Regions from separate parts of the Mesorhizobium sp. GW821-FHT04C10 genome, predicted to be linked through region 4. Evidence: predicted binding sites of a transcription regulator. Region 4 holds the regulator's gene; each other region holds the start of a gene.

Region 1 (5,103 bases), 360 kb from region 4:
CTCGTCGAGATAGGCAAAGTTGTAGGTGGCGATGTCGGTCATGATGCTGCCTCCAATCCCTTGGCATAGCGCTCCAGGCGGTCCGCAAGCGTGCCGGTGTGCAGTTCGAACATGTGATTGTCGTCGTCGTAGAAATAGATCGAGCGGCCTTCACCCTCGACGCGCGGACGCGGCGGACGCATGTCGAGGCCGAGCTTGGCGACACGCTCGGCGTAGTGGTCGAAATCGGTGTCATCGATCTTGAAGGCGATGTGGTTGTAGCTGCGCTCCGGCAGCGCCTCGCCTTCCATGATGGCGATCCAGATGTCGCCGATCAGGAAGAATTTTTCGCGCGACAGCGAGAACTGTTCGGCATCGCTGGCATAGACTTCGCGCGCTTCGAAAACTCCGGTCAGGATCTCGGTCATCCGGTCGAGATCCCTGACGATGAAGGTCATGTGGGACAGGCCTTCGATCATTCCGCTGCCTCCCGCTTTTCTTCAGCCTTGGCGGGGTTCTCCCGGGCCTCATACTCAGCGCGCATGCGGCGCACGAGGTCGAGTTCGGCCTGGAAGTCGACATAATGCGGCAGCTTCAGATGCTCGACGAAGCCGGTCGCCTGGACGTTGTCGGAATGCGAGATGACGAACTCCTCGTCCTGGGCGGCGGCGACTATGTCCTCGCCGAGTTCGGAGGCGCGCAGAGCCCGGTCGCAGAGCGCCATGGCCATCGCCTTGCGCTCGCTCTGGCCGAAGACGAGGCCGTAGCCGCGGGTGAATTGCGGCGGTGCCTTGGCCGATCCCTTGAACTGATTGACCATCTGGCATTCGGTGACCCGCACCGTGCCGAGCGGGGCGGCGAAAGGCAGTTCCGGAATGTCGAGTTCCAGCTCGACCTCGCCGATGCGGATTTCGCCGACGAAGGGATGGTTGCGGGCGTAGCCGCGCTGGGTGGAATAGCCGAGCGCCAGCAGGAAACCTTCGTCACCGCGCGACAGGGCCTGCAGGCGGATGTCGCGCGCCATCGGGAATTCCAGCGGCTCGCGGGTGATGTCGCCAGGGGCATGATCCTGCGGCATCTCGCCATCCGGTTCGATCAGGCCTTCGCGGGCGAGGATCGCCGAGACGCGCGGCATGGCCTGCGCTTCCGTCTCGCGCCGCAGGGGCTCGGCGACATCGGCGCCGGCGGCAAGCTCGGGATCGAGCAGCCGGTGGGTGTAGTCGAAGGTCGGGCCGAGAAGCTGGCCGCCGGGCAGGTCCTTGTAGGTTGCCGACACGCGCCGTTCGACCCGCATGGCGCCGGTGTCGATCGGTCTGGAATAGCCGAAGCGCGGCAGCGTGGTGCGATAGGCGCGCACCAGGAAGATCGCCTCGATCATGTCGCCGCGCGCCTGGACGATGGCAAGTGCCGCCAGTTCACGGTCATAGAGCGAGCCTTCGCTCATCACCCGATCGACGCCGAGCGACAGCTGCTCGACGATCTGGTCTAGACGCAGCGCGGGCACCGAACGGTCGCCGCGCCGGCGGTCGGCGAGGAGGCTGTGGGCATTGGCGATTGCGGCCTCGCCGCCTTTTACCGCGACATACATCTTACGCCTCCATCGTCTTGATACGTGTCGTGCGCGGAAGGCAGGCTATGCCTTGCGATGTGGCGAGGATGACGTCGACACCGCGCGGAAAGCGCTTGTTGTTCTGTTTCCACTGCTCGATGAAATGACGCGGCATCTGCGCCGGCGCGATCACGGCGCTGGTTTCGATGCCGGGGCCTTCAAGCAAGAGCGGCGCACCTGACACGAGGTCGCTGACCTGGAGGATCAGCGTGGTCGATCTGTCGGGATAATCCTGCGTGCCTTGCGCAAAACCGTCGAGCGCCATCATCTCGGCCGGTGTTGCGACAAACGCGAAATGCGCGTCGGCCGGCGTGTTGGCCAGCGGCGCGCCGGTGTGGAAACCAAGCCAGGAGCCGATCGCGGAGGAGGTGTGCAGGGCCGGGTCGAGCCAGAGCGGCGTGTCGTTGTCGCACAGCGCCAGTGCCACCGCGCCTGACGTTGCCGAGAGCGGTGCCGGCGGACGGGCCAGGGCAGGCAAAGGCTGCACCATGCCTGGCCGCGCCATCGCGTCCATGATTGCGCGGAACACGGTCTGGGCATTGAAGACCGGATCGGCGAAGCCGCCCTCGATCGATTGTGCTGCGATATCCATCAGTCTTCTCCGCGAACCATGGTGAAGAAATCCACCTTCGTTGCCGCCGTCTCGGCGCGGCGTTTTTCGTTCGCGGCGGTAAGCGCCGACCTCAGAGGCGCGATCAGCCTGGTCTCGACTTCGGCGCGGCTGGCAGGGTCCTGCCACAGCGCGTCGGCTATTGCCGCCAGCTTTGCCTTCTGCTTGTCGCGACCAAGCGCGTAGCAATGGCCGACCTGACCGGACGGCAACCGGACGGTGGCGCGGGTGACGGTCGCCTCGCCGACATTGAATGGTGCGCCGCCGCCGCCGATACGACCGCGCAGCGTCACCAGCCCGGTCTCGGGACCACGCAGCAGTTCGGCTTGCGAAGGCAGGCCAGCCTCGTTCCAGAGCCGGACGATGTCGTCGCCGCTCGATTGCGCCAAAGTCGCCATGGCGGCCTTGCGTTCGGCCTGGTCGCGGGCTTCCTGTCCTCGCATCAGCAGCATTCCTCTTTGCCAAATTTGTCTATTGATATAGACAACTATACAAATTATACATATTACCTAGCGCGAGTCCATGACGCGTGGATGACAGGCGATGGAAGGCGGGGGCAAATTCATGACCGGACGACAGGAAGCCGACAGTATCGAACGGCGCAGCGGCGTCTCGCTGTGGCGCCAGATCGCCGACAGGATCCTGCAGGCCATCGCCACCGGGGATTTCGCCGAGAATGCCGCGCTGCCCCCGGAGGTGGCGCTCGCCGAGCGCTATGGTGTCAACCGTCACACGGTGCGCAGCGCCATATCGGCGCTCGTGCAGGAAGGGGTGCTGCGGGCCGAGCAGGGGCGCGGCACCTTCGTCTTGTCGCGCAAACGGCTGTCCTATCCGATCGGCGCGCGCACGCGCTTTTCAACAGGCTTGCAAGGGCAGACATCGGAACGGCATATCGTGCTGCTTGCCTCATCGGTCGAGCCGGCAAGCCAGCGTGTCGCCGAGGGCCTTGGGTTGGCCAGGGGGGCCGAGGTGATTAGGCTCGAGACACGCGGCGAGGCCGATGGGCGGCCTGTGTCGCGCGCTGCTGGATGGTTCGATGCCAGGCGCTTTGCCGGCATCGACAAGGCGATGGCCGAGACCGGGTCTGTCACGGCGTCGCTGGCTCGTTTCGGGATAGACGATTATCTCCGGCAATCGACCGTGCTGTCGGCGCGCCATGCCGATGCCGCCGATCTTGCCGACCTGGACCTGCAGCCGGGCGCTATCGTGCTGGTCACGGTGGCCGTCAACGTCACGCCGGACGGCCAGCCTATCCAGTTTTCAGAATCGCGGTTTCCGGCCGAGAGGGTGGAGTTGAAGCTGTCGGCGCTGTAGGGAATGCCGGCCTCTTACGAGACCGTGACCAGCCCGGTCGTGCCTAACTGTCGGCGGCTGCTCGTTCGAGGATCGGCTTCCGCCAATCCGTCGCTGCTTCGCAGCGCCACCTTTCTCCCCTCCGGAGGGAAAGGAAGGGAGCATCTCTGGAGGAGCGGTGGCTGCAATAGGTTAGTGCCCTTCCTCTACCCGGTCGATCGGGGGAGAGGTGGCTCAGCGAAGCCGAGACGGAGTGGGGGTCGACTGCGCTGCGCGTCCTCAATTCGGGCCGGTTCACCGCTTGCCGTATTAGGACACCACCTCGATCACAGCCTTGATCAGGCCGGATTTCTCATGCGCCCAGCGGGCCAGATCGCGCGGCGTGCCGTCGAGCGTGGTGCGGTGGGTGACGAGCTTGGCCAATGGCACGGCACCGTTGCGGATCGAGGCAGCGACATGGTCGAAGTCGGCGCGCAAGGCGTTGCGGCTGCCGATCAGCGTCATTTCACGCTTGTGGAATTCAGGGTCGGAAAAGACGATGTCGTCCTTGACGACGCTGACCAGCACCAGCGTCCCGCCGTGGGCGACATGGGCGAAGGCCGACTGCACCGATTGGGTGTTGCCGGTGGCGTCGAAGACCACGTCGAAGCCTTCGCCTGATGTCGCTTCCCTGACCAGATCGGGCACCGCGCTACGCGAGCCATCGAGGGTCTTGAAGCCGAGTTCGGTTGCGGCGAAGGCGAGCCTTTCGCTGCTCATGTCGAGCAGGGTCACATCAAGCTCGGCGATGCGGGCGAAGATGGCGGTACCGAGCCCGATCGGGCCGGCGCCAATAACCAGCGTACGGGCACCGGGATCGGCGCGGGCGCGCCGCACGGCATGCGCGCCGATGGCCAGGAATTCGACGGCGGCGGCGTCGGCCAGCGACAGGCCATCGGCCGGATAGAGATTCTGCGCCGGGACAAGAATGCGTTCGCACATGGCGCCGTCGCGGTGGACGCCGAGCACCTCGATCCTGACACAGCAATTCGGCTTGCCGTGCCTGCAGGCGATGCACTTGCCGCAGGAGAGATAGGGGTTGATGACGACCGGTTCGCCAATGGCAAGGTCGACGCCCTCGCCGGTCTCGACGATGGTTCCCGACACCTCATGGCCCATGATGCGGGGGTAGGCGAGGAAGGGGTGCTTGCCCTCGAAGATGTGGTAGTCGGTGCCGCAGATGCCGACATGGCTGACCGCGACCAGCGCCCAGCCGGCAGGCGGCGCGCCAGGCTGGGGACGGTCTTCCAGGACGAGTTCGCCGGGCGAGCGGCAGACGACGGCTTTCATGTTTTCAATCCAGTCTCCAATGAAATCGCCGGCCTGAAACGATTGACGCAATTCCGCGCGGAAAACCGTTTCACACTTTCCTGGAATGCTTCAGACAGGCCGGCGATCGCTTTCGGTTTGTTGCTATTTACCGCCGCGGCGGCGCAGACCGTCGAAATAGACGATGACGATGATCAGCGCGCCGGTGATGATGCGCTGCCAGAAGGCGTTGACGTTGAGCAGGTTGGCGCCGTTGTTGATGGTGGCGAGAATGAAGGCGCCGAGCAGCGGGCCGTGCACCGAG
Region 2 (5,103 bases), 5.3 Mb from region 4:
GCATGGCGGAACCCTACGTTCCGGCTTCGGCGAAACCTCCGAGGCGATGTATCTGACGCAGGGCTATGTCTACAAAACGGCGCAGGCGGCCGAAGCCCGTTTCAAGGGCGAGGAACCGGGTTTCATCTATTCGCGCTACGCCAATCCGACCGTCGACATGTTCGAAAAGCGCATGTGCGCGCTCGAAGGCGCGGAGGATGCGCGCGCCACGGCGTCGGGCATGGCCGCGGTGACGGCGGCCCTTCTGTGCAGCGTCAAGGCCGGTGACCATATCGTGGCGGCGCGCGCGCTGTTCGGCTCCTGCCGCTGGGTGGTCGAGACGCTGGCGCCGCGATACGGCATCGAGGCCACGCTGGTCGACGGCACCGACATCGCCAATTGGGAAAAAGCGGTCAGGCCAAACACCAAGCTGTTCTTCCTGGAAAGCCCGACCAACCCGACACTGGAAGTGGTCGACATATCAGCCGTCGCCGCGCTTGCCAATTCAATCAGCGCGCGGCTTGTGGTCGACAATGTCTTCGCCACGCCTTTGCAGCAAAAGCCGTTGCAGCTTGGCGCGCACATCGTCGTCTATTCGGCGACCAAGCACATTGACGGCCAGGGCCGCTGCCTCGGCGGCGTGATCCTGTCGGACAAGAAGTGGATCGACGAGAACCTGCACGACTATTTCCGCCACACCGGCCCCAGCCTGTCGCCCTTCAATGCCTGGACGTTGCTGAAGGGCCTGGAGACGCTGCCGCTGCGCGTGCGCCAGCAGACCGAGAGCGCCGGCAGGATCGCCGATTTTCTCGCCGAACAGCCGCAGATTGCTCGTGTCATCTATCCCGGCCGCGCCGACCACCCGCAGGCCGATATCGTCAAGAAGCAGATGTCGGGCGGCTCGACGCTGATCTGCCTCGATGTCAAGGGCGGCAAGCAGGCAGCCTTCGCCCTGCAGAATGCACTCGACATCGTGCTGATCTCGAACAACCTTGGCGACGCCAAGAGCCTGATCACCCATCCGGCGACGACGACGCACAAGAATTTAAGCGACGAGGCCCGCGCCGAACTCGGCATCGGGCCTGGTACGCTGAGATTGTCCGCCGGCCTGGAAGACACCGACGACCTTCTGGAAGACATCGCACAGGCGTTGAAAGCCGCCAAATAGCAGGCCGTCCAGGCAGCGTCGCCTGCGGCGGATTCAGGCTCGCGACGGCGCCTCTTCAAGTTCGGCCGCCTTGGTGCCGATGGTCATCGCATTGCCGCGCCAGTCGACGGCGCCGCCGAGCCAGCCGCGTGCCCACATCGCCGGCAGGATCAGGTCACGCACCACGATCGCCGCGACCATGCGCGGCGACAGGTACCAGCCCTTGGACCAGGCCAGTGCACATTCAGGGAAATAGAAGGCCGCCAGCACGGCAACGGCCGTCAGCGGCAGGCTGAAGCCGGCGCTTGCCGCCGCAACCAGCGCAAGCACCAGCGGCACCACCGCGCCGGTCAGGATTTCAGGCGCGAAGAACAGCGGAAAGGTGACGCGGCGCAGGCGCGCCCAGCGGGCCTGGCGCGACCAGATCTCGCCAAGCGTGCGCCGGCCAAGCGGCTGTTCGAAGGGCGAAGCGACGAGATTGACGCGCAGGCCGAGCCCATTGACCAGCTTGGTCGCGGCGGCGTCCTCGGCGATTTCGGCGGCCAGCGCACGGATGCCGCCATTGGCATCCAGCATCGGCTTGTTCCAAAGCATGCTCTTGCCCTGGGCAAAGCCAAGGCCGAGCGCCTCCCCGGCATACTGCCAGCGGGCCTGCAGGGTGTTGAGGAAGGCGCATTCGACCTCGGCCCAGAAGCCATCCGGCCGCGAGCCGATAGGCGTCGAGCAGACAAGGCCCGTGTTTGGCCGCCACGCCGCCATCAGATGCTGGATGTAATCCCCGGGCATCAGCACGTTGGAATCAGCCAGGATGACCCATTTGTGCCGCGCGGCTTCCCAACCCTTGACGCAATTGTTGAGCTTGGGATTGGCGCTGACGCGATCGTCACCGATCAACAGCCGGGCCGGCAGCTTGGGGAAACGGGCAATGGCTTGTCTGATCAACCCGACGACCGGATCATCGGCATGGGCAACGCAGAAGATCAACTCGTAGCGCGGCCAGTCGAGCGAGAAGGCGCGCTCCAGCGTCTCGTGCGTGAACGGCTCGACGCCACGCGACGGCACGACAATCGACACCGGCTGCGATTTGCCGGCTGGCGGCGAGATCGTAGTGCGCCGCTTCAGCTGTGAGGCGGCCAGCGCGATGCTGGCAGCGTTTGAAAGGATAAGAGCAGTCGAAAGCGAGGCGGCTATGAGAGTGAGTTCCATCGAGATCTGGGCGCTCCAGAAGAGACGGGCCGCGGTGTGGCCGCTTTCAACAGTTCGACAGAGCGCCGAGTCGCTCGGTTCGCGCACACCACCATTGTCATGTGTCACTTAAATGACATTCTTTGCCGGCACCTGCCTTTCGAGGACGAGCGCGACAAGACGCGCACGTTGACCTCCTCGCCTGGAGGGCCGAAAGTTTCGTTTGTTTGAGCATGATCTTTGGACAGGCGGAAACCGTTTGGCCGGGAAAACCGGTCCACTTTTCGGGATCATGCTCGATATCGTTTTGGAGCCGCTTATGTACCGCGCAGTCACGCGCAACATCGAAGTGCAGGTCAGGCCGTTCTATCTCGAGGGCCGTTCGGATCCTTCCGAGAACCGCTATGTCTGGGGTTACCAGATAACGATCGACAATCAGTCGGACGAATTCGTGCAGCTTCTGTCGCGCTATTGGCACATCACCGACGGCGCCGGCCGGGTCGAGGAAGTGCGAGGCCCCGGCGTTGTCGGCGACCAGCCCGAACTCAATCCCGGCGACAGCTATCAATACACGTCGGGCTGCCCGCTCTCGACGCCGTCAGGGATCATGGTCGGGCGCTATACGATGCGCAACAAGCGCGGCGAGACATTCGACATCGCCATCCCGGCCTTTTCGCTGGATCTGCCGGGAACGAGACGGACGGTGAATTAGGGCAGTCGGGCGATTAGCGAAGTCCTCGGCGACAGCGTCTTTCTCCCCGTCACTACACGGGGAGAAATGCCCGGCAGGGCAATGAGGGGCGGCGCCGAACTGATGAGATTATCTTTCACGCACGTGGCGAGTCTACGTTTCACGCACGTGGCGAGTCTACGCGCGGCCACTTGCCAAAGTTAGCGCTGCCCCTCATCCGCCTGCCGTACCTTCTCCCCGATAGTGACGGGGAGAAGGAAGCTCCCTTTACTGCGCCGCGAATTCCGCCGGGTCGAAGTCATATTGCTTCGAGCAGAATTCGCAGGCGACGTGGATGCCGCCGTCCTCGGTCGAGTCCTTGATCTCCTGCGCGGAGAAGCCCTCGAGGATGCCGCGGATCTTGTCGCGCGAGCACGAGCACTGGTCGGCGACGGGGACGCCGCCGAAGACGCGCACGCCATGCTCATGGAACAGGCGATAGAGCAGCCGCTCGGCGCCGATCGTCGGATCGATCAGCTCTGTCGGTTCGATGGTGCCGAGCAGCGCCAGCAATTCCTGCCAGGAATTGTCGGCCGGATCGTGAATCTCCTCGCGCGGATCGCCATCGCCGCCGGGCAGGTCCGGAACGCGCATGCGCTCGGGGGACTGCGGCAGGAACTGCGCCAGGATGCCACCGGCACGCCACTGCTCGCGCGCGCCACCAGGGCCCGGCGTCAAAAGCTTGGCGACAGAGAGCCTGATATCCGTCGGAATCTGTTCCGACTGGCGGAAGTAGGTGCGCGCCGCGTCCTCCAGCGTCTCGCCGTCGAGTTGCACGATGCCCTGATAACGCTGCGTGTGGGCACCCTGGTCGATGGTCAGCGCCAGCACGCCGCTGCCGAGCAGCGTCTGCTGGGACGTCTCGCCCGCCGCGACGAGGGCCTCGAGCCTATCGGCATCGAAGCGCGCATAGGCGCGCAGCGCCGAAGGCGTCGTGAAATCCGCCACCAGCATGTCGACCGGCCCGTCGGTACGGGTCTGCAGGATGAACTTGCCCTCGAATTTGAGCGAGGTGCCGAGCAGCACCGTCAGCACGCAGGCTTCCGCCAGCAGGCGGGCGACCGGCTCGGGATAGTCGTGGCGGCTGAGGATGGCGTCGAGCATCGGCCCGAGCTGGACCGTGCGACCGCGCACGTCGAGCGGACCGACCTCGAAAGGCACGACATGGTCGTCGCCGGCATAGCCGAACTCGCCGAGTTTGGGGTGATGTTCAGTCACTTGATGCGTTTCCAACATGACAAAGCTCCAGGGCGCGGCCATGCCGCCCCCTGGGGTGCATGCGTCCAAACGCGCTTGATTTGCGTGATGCGGCGCAGATAGGCATCGCGCCCCCGCAGATCAAGCGCCCAGACACTTCATCTCAAGCACCAAGACACCAGGCGAGCACCGCCTTCTGGGCGTGGAGCCGGTTCTCGGCCTCGTCGAAGACCACCGAATGGGGTCCGTCGATGACCTCGTCGGTCACTTCCTCGCCGCGATGCGCCGGCAGGCAGTGCATGAACAGCGCGTCCTGCTTGGCATGCGCCATCAGCTTGGCATTGACCTGATAGGGAGAGAAGACGTTGTGGCCGCGGGCGCGATGCTCCTGGCCCATCGACACCCAGCAGTCGGTGACGACGCAATCGGCCTGGTCGACGGCTTCCTCGGGCGAGCGGGTGAAATGCAGCTTGCCGCCATGCGCCTTGGACCAGTCGACATGCTTCTGCGCCGGCTCGCTGCCTTCGGGAACGGCGACGTTGAGGTTGAAGCGGAACCGCGCAGACGCTTCGAGCAGCGAATGCAGCACATTGTTGCCGTCGCCGGTCCAGGCGATGGTCTTGCCGGCAACCGGACCGCGATGCTCCTCGAAGGTCATGATGTCGGCCATCAGCTGGCAGGGGTGGGTGTCGTCGGTCAGCCCGTTGATCACCGGCACGGTTGCGTTCTCGGTCAGTTCCAGCAACCGCTCATGCGAGGTGGTGCGGATCATGATCGCGTCGACATAGCGCGACAGCACCTTGGCGGTGTCGGCGATGGTTTCTGAGCGGCCGAGCTGCATTTCGGTACCGGTCAGCATGATGGT
Region 3 (5,103 bases), 1.1 Mb from region 4:
GCGCAACTTCGACATCTTCGACTTGGCACTGAACCGCGTCAACTGAGAAATGGCCATGGATGGTATGAACCAGCCGACTTCCCCGGCTTTCCGTCGAGAAACCATGCGCGTTGCCGGTCGCGCCGTCACCACCGACGAGACGATTGATGTCGTCAATCCCTACACCAACAAGGTCGTCGGCACCGTCCCGTCGGCACGTCCGGAACACGTCAGGGAGGCCTTCGAAAAGGCGCGATCCTTCAAGTCCAAGCTGACCCGCTACGAACGCCAGCAGATACTGTTCAGGACTGCCGAACTCCTGACGGCGCGGGCCAACGAGATCGCCGGCATCATAACGGCGGAGTCCGGCCTCAGTTGGAAGGATTCCACATATGAGGTCAGTAGGGCCTACGACGTCTACTCATTCGCCGCCCAGCTTGCCGTGCGCGACGATGGCGAGATTTTTTCCTGTGACATCAGCCCCAACGGAAAGGCGCGCAAGATCTATACCGCGCGGACCCCTCTGCTCGGCGTGATCTCAGCCATCACGCCGTTCAATCATCCGCTCAACATGGTATCTCATAAGATTGCGCCGGCAATTGCAACTAACAACCGGGTGGTGCTGAAGCCCACGGAGTTGACACCTCTCACCGCGCTGGCTCTGGCGGACATCCTCTATGAAGCCGGCCTGCCTCCCGAAATGCTGTCGGTCGTCACCGGAAATCCAGCCCGGATGGGAGATGCCATGATCACCGATCCGGACGCCGACCTAGTCACCTTCACCGGCTCGGTTCGCGTCGGCAAATATATTGCTCGGACCGCTGGATACAAGCGCGTCATCCTTGAACTTGGCGGCAATGATCCTCTGATTGTCATGGAGGACGCCGATCTCGATCGCGCGGCGGAACTGGCGGTTACCGGTGCGACCAGGAACTCCGGACAGCGATGCACCGCGGTCAAGCGGATTCTCGTGGTCAATACAGTGGCGGATCATTTCGCCGAGAAAGTGGTTGCAAAGGCGAAGACCCTGCGGTGCGGCGACCCAATGGCCCCGGAGACCGACGTCGGAACCGTTATCAATGAGCGGTCCGCGCAGTTGTTTGAGCGACGCGTCAGCGAGGCCGTTGAGTTGGGTGCGGTTGTTTTGCACGGCGCAGGCAGGCAGGGCGCACTCTTCCCCCCAACCGTGGTCGATCATGTTCCCTACGATTGCGAACTCGTGCACGAAGAGACCTTTGGACCTGTCATCCCGATCATCCGCTGTCCCAACGACATAGGCGAAGTGATCCGGATATCGAACTCTACCGCCTACGGGTTGTCTTCGGGGATATGCACGAATCGCCTCGACTACGCGGCGCGCTTTATTAGCGAACTCGAGGTCGGAACGGTGAATGTGGACGAGGTTCCGGGCTATCGGCTGGAGATTTCTCCCTTCGGCGGCATCAAGGATTCGGGCCTTGGTTACAAGGAGGGCGTCCAGGAAGCGATGGCCGCCTATACGAACAAGAAGACTTACTCCACTCCATGGCAATGAGGCCTGCCTATGATTGATCTACGCAGCGACATCCTAGGCGGCTGGTCTCCCGATGTGTTGAGCGCGATGGTCGACGCTGCTTCCGATCCCCGCGGTTTCGCCCATGGTGAGGATGTCAACCAACGAGCTCTCGAAGAAGATCTGGCACAGCTTTTTGGGTTTGAGGACGCGCTCTTCGTACCCACGGGCACGATGGCCAATCAGATCGCCGTTCGCATCTGGTGTTCTGCCGGGCAGGTCATCATTGCCGACAAGGAGGCCCATGTCGCGATCAACGAGTCCGCGTCGACGGCCGGCCTGAGCGGGGCGGTCGTTCGCGGCGTCGAGGGCGTGGATGGCCATCTTTCCGAGGAATTGGTTCGTGCGGCACTGGGCAGCACGCCAAGATCATCGATAGACCGACAGGTCGCGCTGGTGTGGCTTGAGAACACACACAATCATGCCGGCGGCACGGTTTCGCCGGCAGGTTGGGTTCAGCAAGTTGGGACGCTTTGTGAGAGCGCCGGCGTTCCGGTTCATATGGATGGCGCCAGAATTTGGAACGCTGCAGTCGCAACTCAAGCCGCACCGTCCTCGCTCGTCTTCGGCGCTTCCAGCCTTTCAGTGAACCTGAACAAGGCAGTCGGCGCCCCGACAGGAGCCGTGATACTCGGGAAAAAGGACTTCATTGAAGAAGCCGCTCGGGTGCGGAAGATGTTTGGCGGCTGGTGGCGGCCCGTGGGGATGTTCGCCGCCGGAGCGCGCGCCGCAGTCCGGAACTTTCGGCACAGACTCGAGGCCGATCATTTGCGTGCCGCGCGGCTGGCGGAGTTGCTCGCCGACCAGCTTCCCTCCACAATTGCGGTGAACCGTCCCCAGACGAACATCGTCATGATGGCCGGTCCCGCGGAAGCATGGGCGAACACTGTCCTAAAAGCGCTCCGGGCAAAAGACGTCAACGCCTCGCCCTATGGAAAAGGCAGGATACGTTTTGTCACACATGCTGCGATCGGCGATGCCGATATAACAAGTGCCGTTGCCTCGATCTGCGATACTGTACGGGAGTGCGGTTCTTGAGCGCGCTCCTTGAGGGTATCCGCTCAGATATCGAGCACGAGTTCGATGCGGTCGCTGCAATAGGCGGCGAACGCGTGAACGAGTGGAATACCTTCGGGGTCCACGAGCGTTATGATTGTTTCGACCAAAGGCACGCTTCGGCCGATCCGCAGATGATGAGCCTCATTGGAATCGGGAAGCCTTGCCCGAATGCGGACATTTTGCCGGCGGAAATCGTTGAAGCCGGCTTTCCCGAGAATGTTGCTGAAAATAACTTGGTCGGACGCTTCACTACCGAGTTCCTGGAAAATCCGTTGAATGCCCGGCATCCGCGAGACGGGAAAGAAGTGCTTTCCGAGATACACTGGCACCGTGTCGGCCTCACCGATCAAAGTCGCCAGGAGCAATTCGGACCCCGTTTCAATCTTCAGCGCCCTGCTGAGATCAGGCGGGGCCGGCAGGCGTGTAACAGAGAGGACTTTCCGCGAAGGGGCGTGATTGCTTTCGAGCAGGTTCTGTTCGAACCACGTCCTGGCGCCGAGGCGAAAGCCGATGGGTTGTTCGGTTACGAACGTACCTCTGCCCCTTTCAACCCGAACGATGCCCTCGGACTGAAGATGGGAAATTGCCTTCAGGACCGTATGCTGGTGGACACCAAAGCGTGCCGCAAGCGAGGTGCTCGCAGGCAGCCTCTCGCCGACAGCGAAGCCACCTTTGCCGATTTCCTCTGCGATCGTGCTGCTAACCTGTCGCCAGAGATCCAATCCGTCGCGGTTCAGAGTTTCCTCCCGAATCAGAATTGCGAGGCGCCTTCGTAGGCAAGAAACTTGCTAACCGGACTCTACCGTCATACGCAAGTCATATGTTATAGAGTAATAGAGTTATATAACAATCGACTCTTGACGCTCCTCAGCGGACGGCGTGACGATGACGGAAGCGGCCAGGACCGACTAAAAAGAAACAATGGGGAACCCAGATGGCTACAGTCACAGCGGAAGAAATCACAAAGTCGTTCGGAAATCTCTCCGTCCTGAACAGGATCTCGCTCGATATCAGGGACGGTGAGTTTCTCACATTGGTGGGGCCGTCGGGCTGCGGGAAATCGACCTTGCTCCGGATCATCGCTGGCCTCGAGCGCCAGACCTCCGGTTCGATCTCAATCGCCGGGAATGTGGTCGATTCCGTGCGGCCGAAGTTGCGCAATGTCGCGATGGTTTTTCAATCTTACGCTCTTTACCCGTACATGACCGTCGAGGAAAACATCGCGTTGCCGCTGGTGATGCGTCGCCTGACGCCAATGCAGCGCCTGCCAATCGTGGGCAGATGGATGCCTGGTTCTCGCGCGACCCGATCTGCCATCGCTGCTGACGTAAGATCGGTCGCCCAGACACTTGGCCTGGAGCCTATGCTGCGGCGCAAGCCCTCGCAGATGTCTGGTGGTCAGCGCCAACGCGTCGCGCTGGGACGAGCGATGGTGAGGCAGCCCGACGTGTTTCTCATGGACGAGCCGCTGTCCAATCTCGACGCCAAGCTTCGGGTACAGATGCGCGAGGAGATCACCAATCTCCATCGCAAGCTCGGCACAACTTTCATTTATGTGACGCACGACCAGGCGGAGGCCATGACGATGTCGGACCGCGTCGCGGTGATGAGGTCGGGCGACATCCTCCAACTCGCGCGCCCGCAGGAGGTCTACAATGATCCCGACAACCTGGAGGTCGCCAAGTTCATCGGCAGCCCGCAGATCAATGCCATTCCGGCGATTGTCGCGGGTAGGGCTGAGATAGAGGTGCTTGACACGAAGGTCGTCGGTTCCTGGCAGCTCCCTCTGCCTGACGGGGCGGCTGTGACCGTCGCGGTGAGGCCGGAGGCGCTGAAGATACTTCCGGAGAATGAGGACGGGCTGCTCGCCAGGGTGAGTTACGTCGAGAGCCTCGGATCCGACGCTTTCGTGCATGCGACACTGGTCGACCGCGTGACCACAGTCATCGCGCGCGCCGCGCCGGCGCAAGTCGCTAGGCTTTCGAACGGCTCGATGGTCCGCCTCGGCTTTCCGCGCGAGGACATGCTGATCTTCGATGCGGACGGCAATCGGGTACGACCACGATGGACGGCAAGCATCCTGAAACAGGTGACAGGCTGATGGCTACCATCGTCAATAATCAAGCCGCCGCAGTCAAGCGTTTCACCGTGGTGGAGACATTTGGATCGATGTCGGGCTACGCCCTCGTGGCTCCCGCCTTCGTGCTCCTGATCGTCCTGCTCATTGCACCATCGCTCGCAGTCTTTGTCCTCTCGGTAACGGACTGGCAGTTTGGCGCGCCGAGCTTCTCTTTCATTGGGCTGGCGAATTTCGTTGAACTCTTCAGTGACCCCGTCTTCCGTGCGTCGCTCGCGAACACGTTCATATATGTCCTGGTTGTCGTTCCGACCGTCCTGGCGCTTGGCCTCTTCGTGGCGCTGGTCATCGAGGCGGACAAGCGCTTCCAAGCCTTCTACCGCGCGATCCACTTCTTACCTGTCATGGCTACCCTGGCGGCAATGGCGATCGCATG
Region 4 (5,103 bases):
CGATCTCTACACCTCCTCGCTGGTCGCGCTCGGCCTGATCCTGTTCGTTATCACCTTCCTGATCCTTGCCATCGCACGCTACATGCTGATGCGCATCGATGCCCGCACGGGAGCCTGACCGATGTCGACAGCCACATCGCTTCACCAAAGCCGCAAGCGCAAGAATGGCGTGATGATGACGCTGTGCGTCATCGCCGCCGGCATCGGCCTCGCCTGGCTGGCGCTGATCCTCGGCGCACTGCTCTACAAGGGCCTGTCGGGGGTCTCGCTGTCGGTCTTCACGGAAATGACTCCGCCGCCCGGTGACGCCGGCGGCCTGCTCAACGCCATCTACGGCAGCATCGTGATGACCATCATCGGCATCATCGTCGGTACGCCGATCGGCGTGCTGGCAGGCACCTACATGGCTGAGTATGGACGCTTCTCGAAGCTCACCACCGTGGTGCGCTTCATCAACGACATCCTTCTGTCGGCGCCATCGATCATCATCGGTCTGTTCGTCTATGAGCTGATGGTGCGACCGATGGGGCATTTCTCGGCGATCGCGGGGGCCGTCGCGCTGGCCATCCTGGTCATCCCGGTCGTCGTGCGCACCACCGAAGACATGCTCAATCTGGTGCCGAACGCGTTGCGCGAAGCCGGCACCGCGATCGGCGCGCCGCGCTGGGTGGTCATCCGTTCGGTTGCCTATCGCGCGGCGCTTTCCGGCATCGTCACCGGCATATTGCTGGCCATCGCCCGCATCTCCGGCGAGACCGCACCCCTTCTTTTCACGGCGCTGAACAACCAGTTCTGGTCCAGCAATCTCAACGCGCCGATGGCCAGCCTGCCTGTCACCATCTTCCAGTTCGCTCTCAGTCCCTACGAGGAATGGCAGCAGCTGGCCTGGACCGGCGCACTCATAATCACATTGACGGTTCTCGCGCTCAGCATCTTTGCGCGCAGCCTGACCGGACGCAGAGAGGACAAATGAGCCAGATGTTGTCTCCAGACATGACGATCGCCGCCGAGGCGGCGGCCAAGGCCAAGATCGAGGTCAAGAACCTCAACTTCTACTACGGCCAATCGAAGGCGCTGAAGGATATCACGCTATCGCTGCCCGAGCGCAGCGTCACCGCCTTCATCGGCCCTTCCGGTTGCGGAAAGTCGACGCTGCTGCGCGTCTTCAACCGCATCTACGAGCTCTACCCCAAGCAGACCGCCGAGGGCCAGGTGCTGCTCGACGGCCAGAACGTTCTCGACCGCTCGCAGGACCTCAACCTTTTGCGCACCAAGATCGGCATGGTGTTCCAGAAGCCGACGCCGTTCCCGATGTCGATCTACGAGAACATCGCCTTCGGCGTCAGGCTCTATGAGAAGATCAGCAAGGCCGAGATGGACGGTCGTGTCGAGCAGGCGCTGAAGCGCGCCGCTTTGTGGACCGAGGTCAAGGACAAGCTCAATGCCAGCGGCCTCAGCCTGTCGGGCGGCCAGCAGCAGCGGCTGTGCATCGCCCGCACGGTGGCGGTGAAGCCGGAGGTCATCCTGCTCGACGAGCCGGCCTCCGCGCTTGATCCGCTGTCGACCGCCAAGATCGAGGAACTGATCGACGAGCTGCAGGCCGACTACACGATCGTCATCGTCACCCACAACATGCAGCAGGCGGCGCGCGTCTCGAAGCAGACCGCCTTCATGTATCTTGGCGAACTGGTCGAATTCGACCGCACCGAGAAGATCTTCACGTCGCCTCGCGAGAAGCGCACGCAAGACTACATCACCGGCCGCTTCGGCTGATCGCACGCATACGAGGACCAGGATCATGGCCGAACATACAGTCGCAGCCTTCGACGAGGATCTCGGACAGATCAGCAGGCTGATCAGCGACATGGGCGATCTCGCCGGTTCGATGGTCGGCGGCGCCACCAAGGCGCTGCTGAATTCCGACAACGCGCTGGCACAGCGCGTAGTCTCCGACGACGCCATCATGGATGCGCGCCAGCGCGAACTCGACGATCGCGCCATCACGCTGATCGCCAAGCGCCAGCCGATGGCCGACGATCTGCGCCATGTCGTCGGGTCGATCCGCATGGCCGGTGACCTCGAACGCATTGGCGACCTTGCCAAGAACATCGCCAAGCGCGTCGGCACCGTCGGTCTCAACGCAACGCCGCGCGACCTGTCGCATTCCATCGACGCCATGGCGCAGCTGGTGCTGATCCAGGTGCAGGGCGTGATCGAGGAGTATGCGGCGCGCGACGCCGCCGCGCTTGCGAAGCTGCGCGCCGACGACGAACGCATCGACGTCAAGTACACCTCGGTGTTCCGCGAACTGCTGACCTACATGATGGAGGATCCGCGCAACATCACCGCTTGCACGCATCTGTTGTTCTGCGCCAAGAATCTCGAACGCATCGGCGACCATGTGACCAACATCGCCGAGAACGCGTACTATGTCCTGACCGGCACGCAACTGCCCGCCAACCGCCCCAAACAGGACGAGACGGCGATGTCGGCGCCGGCGGCTTGAGCGTTGGAGCGGTTCATCGTTTCGCGGAAACGCCGACCCGCTCTATCTCTTTGTTTCACGCAATTCAGGATGGAAAACCGCTACACATTTTTTCCTGGGATTGCTTTAGAGGTGACCAGTCAATGATCGCACCACGCATCATGGTGGTGGAGGACGAGGAGCCGCTCGGCGTGCTCCTCCGCTACAATCTGGAATCGGAAGGTTATCAGGTCGAGGTGGTAACCCGCGGCGATGAAGCCGAAATCCGGCTGCAGGAAAACGTGCCCGATCTCCTGGTGCTCGACTGGATGGTGCCGGCGGTGTCCGGCATCGAACTCTGTCGCCGGCTAAGAATGCGCCCCGAGACCGAACGGCTGCCGATCATCATGCTGACCGCGCGGGGTGAAGAAAGCGACCGCGTGCGCGGCCTTTCGACCGGTGCCGACGACTATCTGGTCAAGCCGTTCTCGACGCCGGAATTCATGGCCCGCGTCAAGGCGCTGCTGCGCCGCGCCAAGCCGGAAGTGCTGTCCAGCGTGCTCAAGGTCGGCGACATCGTGCTCGACCGTGAATCGCACCGAGTCTACCGCAAGAAGAGCGAGATCCGGCTCGGGCCGACCGAATTCCGCCTTCTGGAATTCATGATGCGCCATCCCGGCCGCGTCTTCTCGCGCAGCCAACTGCTCGACAATGTCTGGGGTGAGACGATCTATATCGACGAGCGCACCGTGGACGTGCATGTCGGCCGCCTGCGCAAGGCGGTCAACAATGGCCGCATGCCCGACGTCATCCGCACCATCCGTGGGGCAGGCTACGCGATCAGGGAAGATTAGAGCCTTGAGGCGGAAGCGTTGATAGGTTGAATGTGTCCACTCCCGGGTCACACGCATTGACAATTGGCTGAGACGCTCATGGCCTCGTCATCTTTGGGCGAAGCAAGGAGCGCAGCGACGCGGCGCGGACCCCTGGAGCTGCTCTGCAGCCCAAGGATCCATGCCGCGACCTCAAAGCGTTGCCACGGCGCAAGTTCTGCTCCGCTGCACTGCGTGGCATAGGTCACGGAATGGATCCCAGGGTCTCCGCGACGGAGCTTCGCTCCTGCTCCGCCCACGGATGACGACGGCCAATCTCCAAGTAAGCGAGGGTCTACGGCATCAACGACGAATGCCAGCTCAGGCAACGCTCTTCCCGGCACTGCCTCTTGCCTGCACGCCCGGCGCGAAGATCTCCTGATCGACGAAGGTCAGTGCGCGCATGGCGCAGCCCTCGCGGATCAGGGGCAACTCGTTCGGTTCGGTGTCGAACGAAATCGATTTCGAGTGCTGGCCGCCGGCGGTCTGGGCGATCGCCTCGCGCAATGCCGGCTCGATCAGGTCGAAGGCGGCGGCGCTGACGCCGACCATGGCCACGGGGGCGGGATCGATCAGCGCAAACAGGCTGCCGAGGCCATAACCCAGTGCTTCTCCGGCCTTGCGATAGGCTTCGCGCTCGGGCCCGGCTCGTTCCCGCGCCGTCGTCGCCAATGCCCGCATCTGCGCGTCGCTGACGTCGGCGACCGGTTCGGTGTCCTCGCCAAGCTGCCTGGCATTGCGCCAGATGGCGTAGTTGCCGGCATAGGCCTCGACGCAGCCGCGCCGCCCGCAGCGGCAGAGCGCGCCGCCTGGCCGATGGATCATGTGGCCGAACTCGCCGCCCGACGAATGGGTGCCGGTGAACAGCTCGCCCTTCAGCACAAGGCCCATGCCGATGCCGTGCGACAAAAGGATGGCGATGAAGTCGTCGCGGTAGCGTTCGGGGTCGCGCCAGCGCAGCGCCACCGCCATCATGTTGCAGTCGTTCTCCATGGTGGCCGGGATGCCGAACTCGGCTTCCAGTATGTCGGCGAAGGCGATGTCGGTCTGCGGCGTGATCGGCGACCACAGCATGGCCCTGGCCTTGGTGTCGGTGATGCCCTGGATCGCCAGCGCGATGCGGGCGACGCTGCGTACGTCGATATCGGGATCCTCGAGGCGCCGCCGTACAATGGCGACGCATTCACCGATCAGCGCCTCGCGCGACATGGTCAGCGTGTCCAGCCGGCGCTGTTCCTCCGATATCACCTGGCCGGCATAGTCGATGACGGCGACGGACAGGAAATTCAGCGACAGCACCACAGTCATGATGGCCGCGGCCTCCGGGTTGAGGCCGAGGCCGACCTGTGGCCTGCCGCGTTTGAGCGCACCGGCCTCGCTCGGCTTGCCCTCGACCAGGATGCCTTCGCCGATCAGGTCGGAAGAGATCGCCGATATGGTTGAATGGCTGAGGCCGGTGGTCGCGGCGATCTCGGTGCGCGACGGTTGGCCGGCCCGGCGCACGGCCGCAATCACCATGGCGCGGTTGCGCCGGCGCAGATCGTCGTGGCGGATTCCGACCGACATACTTTCCCACATCCTCCCCGTCGCCGTGGTTCTTCCTGCCCCTCGAACACTGCCGGTGACTGGGGCAAATACTGGCAGAAGCGGCTGGTGCTGTCATTTATTTATTGCGAGGCTCGAAAAAAAGTCCACGACACCTCAAGATCCATCAGAATCGATGTTGACAGCGTTCCGACGATGGATCAGTATTTTTTTTGAGGCTCG

Evidence for each region. The regulator PhoB, encoded in region 4, activates phosphate uptake and scavenging genes when phosphate is short. The targets are predictions, from matches to a motif close to TGTCATNNANCTGTCAT.
Region 1: a site for PhoB is predicted at 2,721-2,737, ahead of phnF (phosphonate metabolism transcriptional regulator PhnF). Genes of this name have one in related genera too.
Region 2: a site for PhoB is predicted at 2,434-2,450, ahead of AC07UC_RS33290 (ceramide glucosyltransferase). Genes of this name have one in related genera too.
Region 3: a site for PhoB is predicted at 3,394-3,410, ahead of phnF (phosphonate metabolism transcriptional regulator PhnF). Genes of this name have one in related genera too.

The regions. Positions count from the first base shown of each region.
Region 1 covers NZ_JBWKTL010000001.1:2,034,859-2,039,961, forward strand. The annotation lists gene AC07UC_RS09855 (alpha-D-ribose 1-methylphosphonate 5-phosphate C-P-lyase PhnJ) at 1-42, opposite strand, end outside; gene fosX (FosX/FosE/FosI family fosfomycin resistance hydrolase) at 39-458, opposite strand; gene AC07UC_RS09865 (carbon-phosphorus lyase complex subunit) at 455-1,567, opposite strand; gene phnH (phosphonate C-P lyase system protein PhnH) at 1,569-2,180, opposite strand; gene phnG (phosphonate C-P lyase system protein PhnG) at 2,180-2,641, opposite strand; gene phnF (phosphonate metabolism transcriptional regulator PhnF) at 2,763-3,512, shown strand; gene AC07UC_RS09885 (zinc-binding alcohol dehydrogenase family protein) at 3,801-4,820, opposite strand; gene AC07UC_RS09890 (ABC transporter permease) at 4,944-5,103, opposite strand, start outside.
Region 2 covers NZ_JBWKTL010000001.1:6,971,644-6,976,746, forward strand. The annotation lists gene AC07UC_RS33285 (O-succinylhomoserine sulfhydrylase) at 1-1,147, shown strand, start outside; gene AC07UC_RS33290 (ceramide glucosyltransferase) at 1,181-2,332, opposite strand; gene apaG (Co2+/Mg2+ efflux facilitator ApaG/CorD) at 2,631-3,023, shown strand; gene AC07UC_RS33300 (Hsp33 family molecular chaperone) at 3,270-4,301, opposite strand; gene argF (ornithine carbamoyltransferase) at 4,402-5,103, opposite strand, start outside.
Region 3 covers NZ_JBWKTL010000001.1:2,798,007-2,803,109, forward strand. The annotation lists gene phnA (phosphonoacetate hydrolase) at 1-46, shown strand, start outside; gene phnY (phosphonoacetaldehyde dehydrogenase) at 56-1,513, shown strand; gene AC07UC_RS13565 (threonine aldolase family protein) at 1,523-2,569, shown strand; gene phnF (phosphonate metabolism transcriptional regulator PhnF) at 2,593-3,312, opposite strand; gene AC07UC_RS13575 (ABC transporter ATP-binding protein) at 3,525-4,691, shown strand; gene AC07UC_RS13580 (carbohydrate ABC transporter permease) at 4,691-5,103, shown strand, end outside.
Region 4 covers NZ_JBWKTL010000001.1:1,673,013-1,678,115, forward strand. The annotation lists gene pstC (phosphate ABC transporter permease subunit PstC) at 1-118, shown strand, start outside; gene pstA (phosphate ABC transporter permease PstA) at 122-973, shown strand; gene pstB (phosphate ABC transporter ATP-binding protein PstB) at 970-1,773, shown strand; gene phoU (phosphate signaling complex protein PhoU) at 1,799-2,506, shown strand; gene phoB (phosphate regulon transcriptional regulator PhoB) at 2,629-3,318, shown strand; gene AC07UC_RS08165 (ROK family protein) at 3,658-4,902, opposite strand.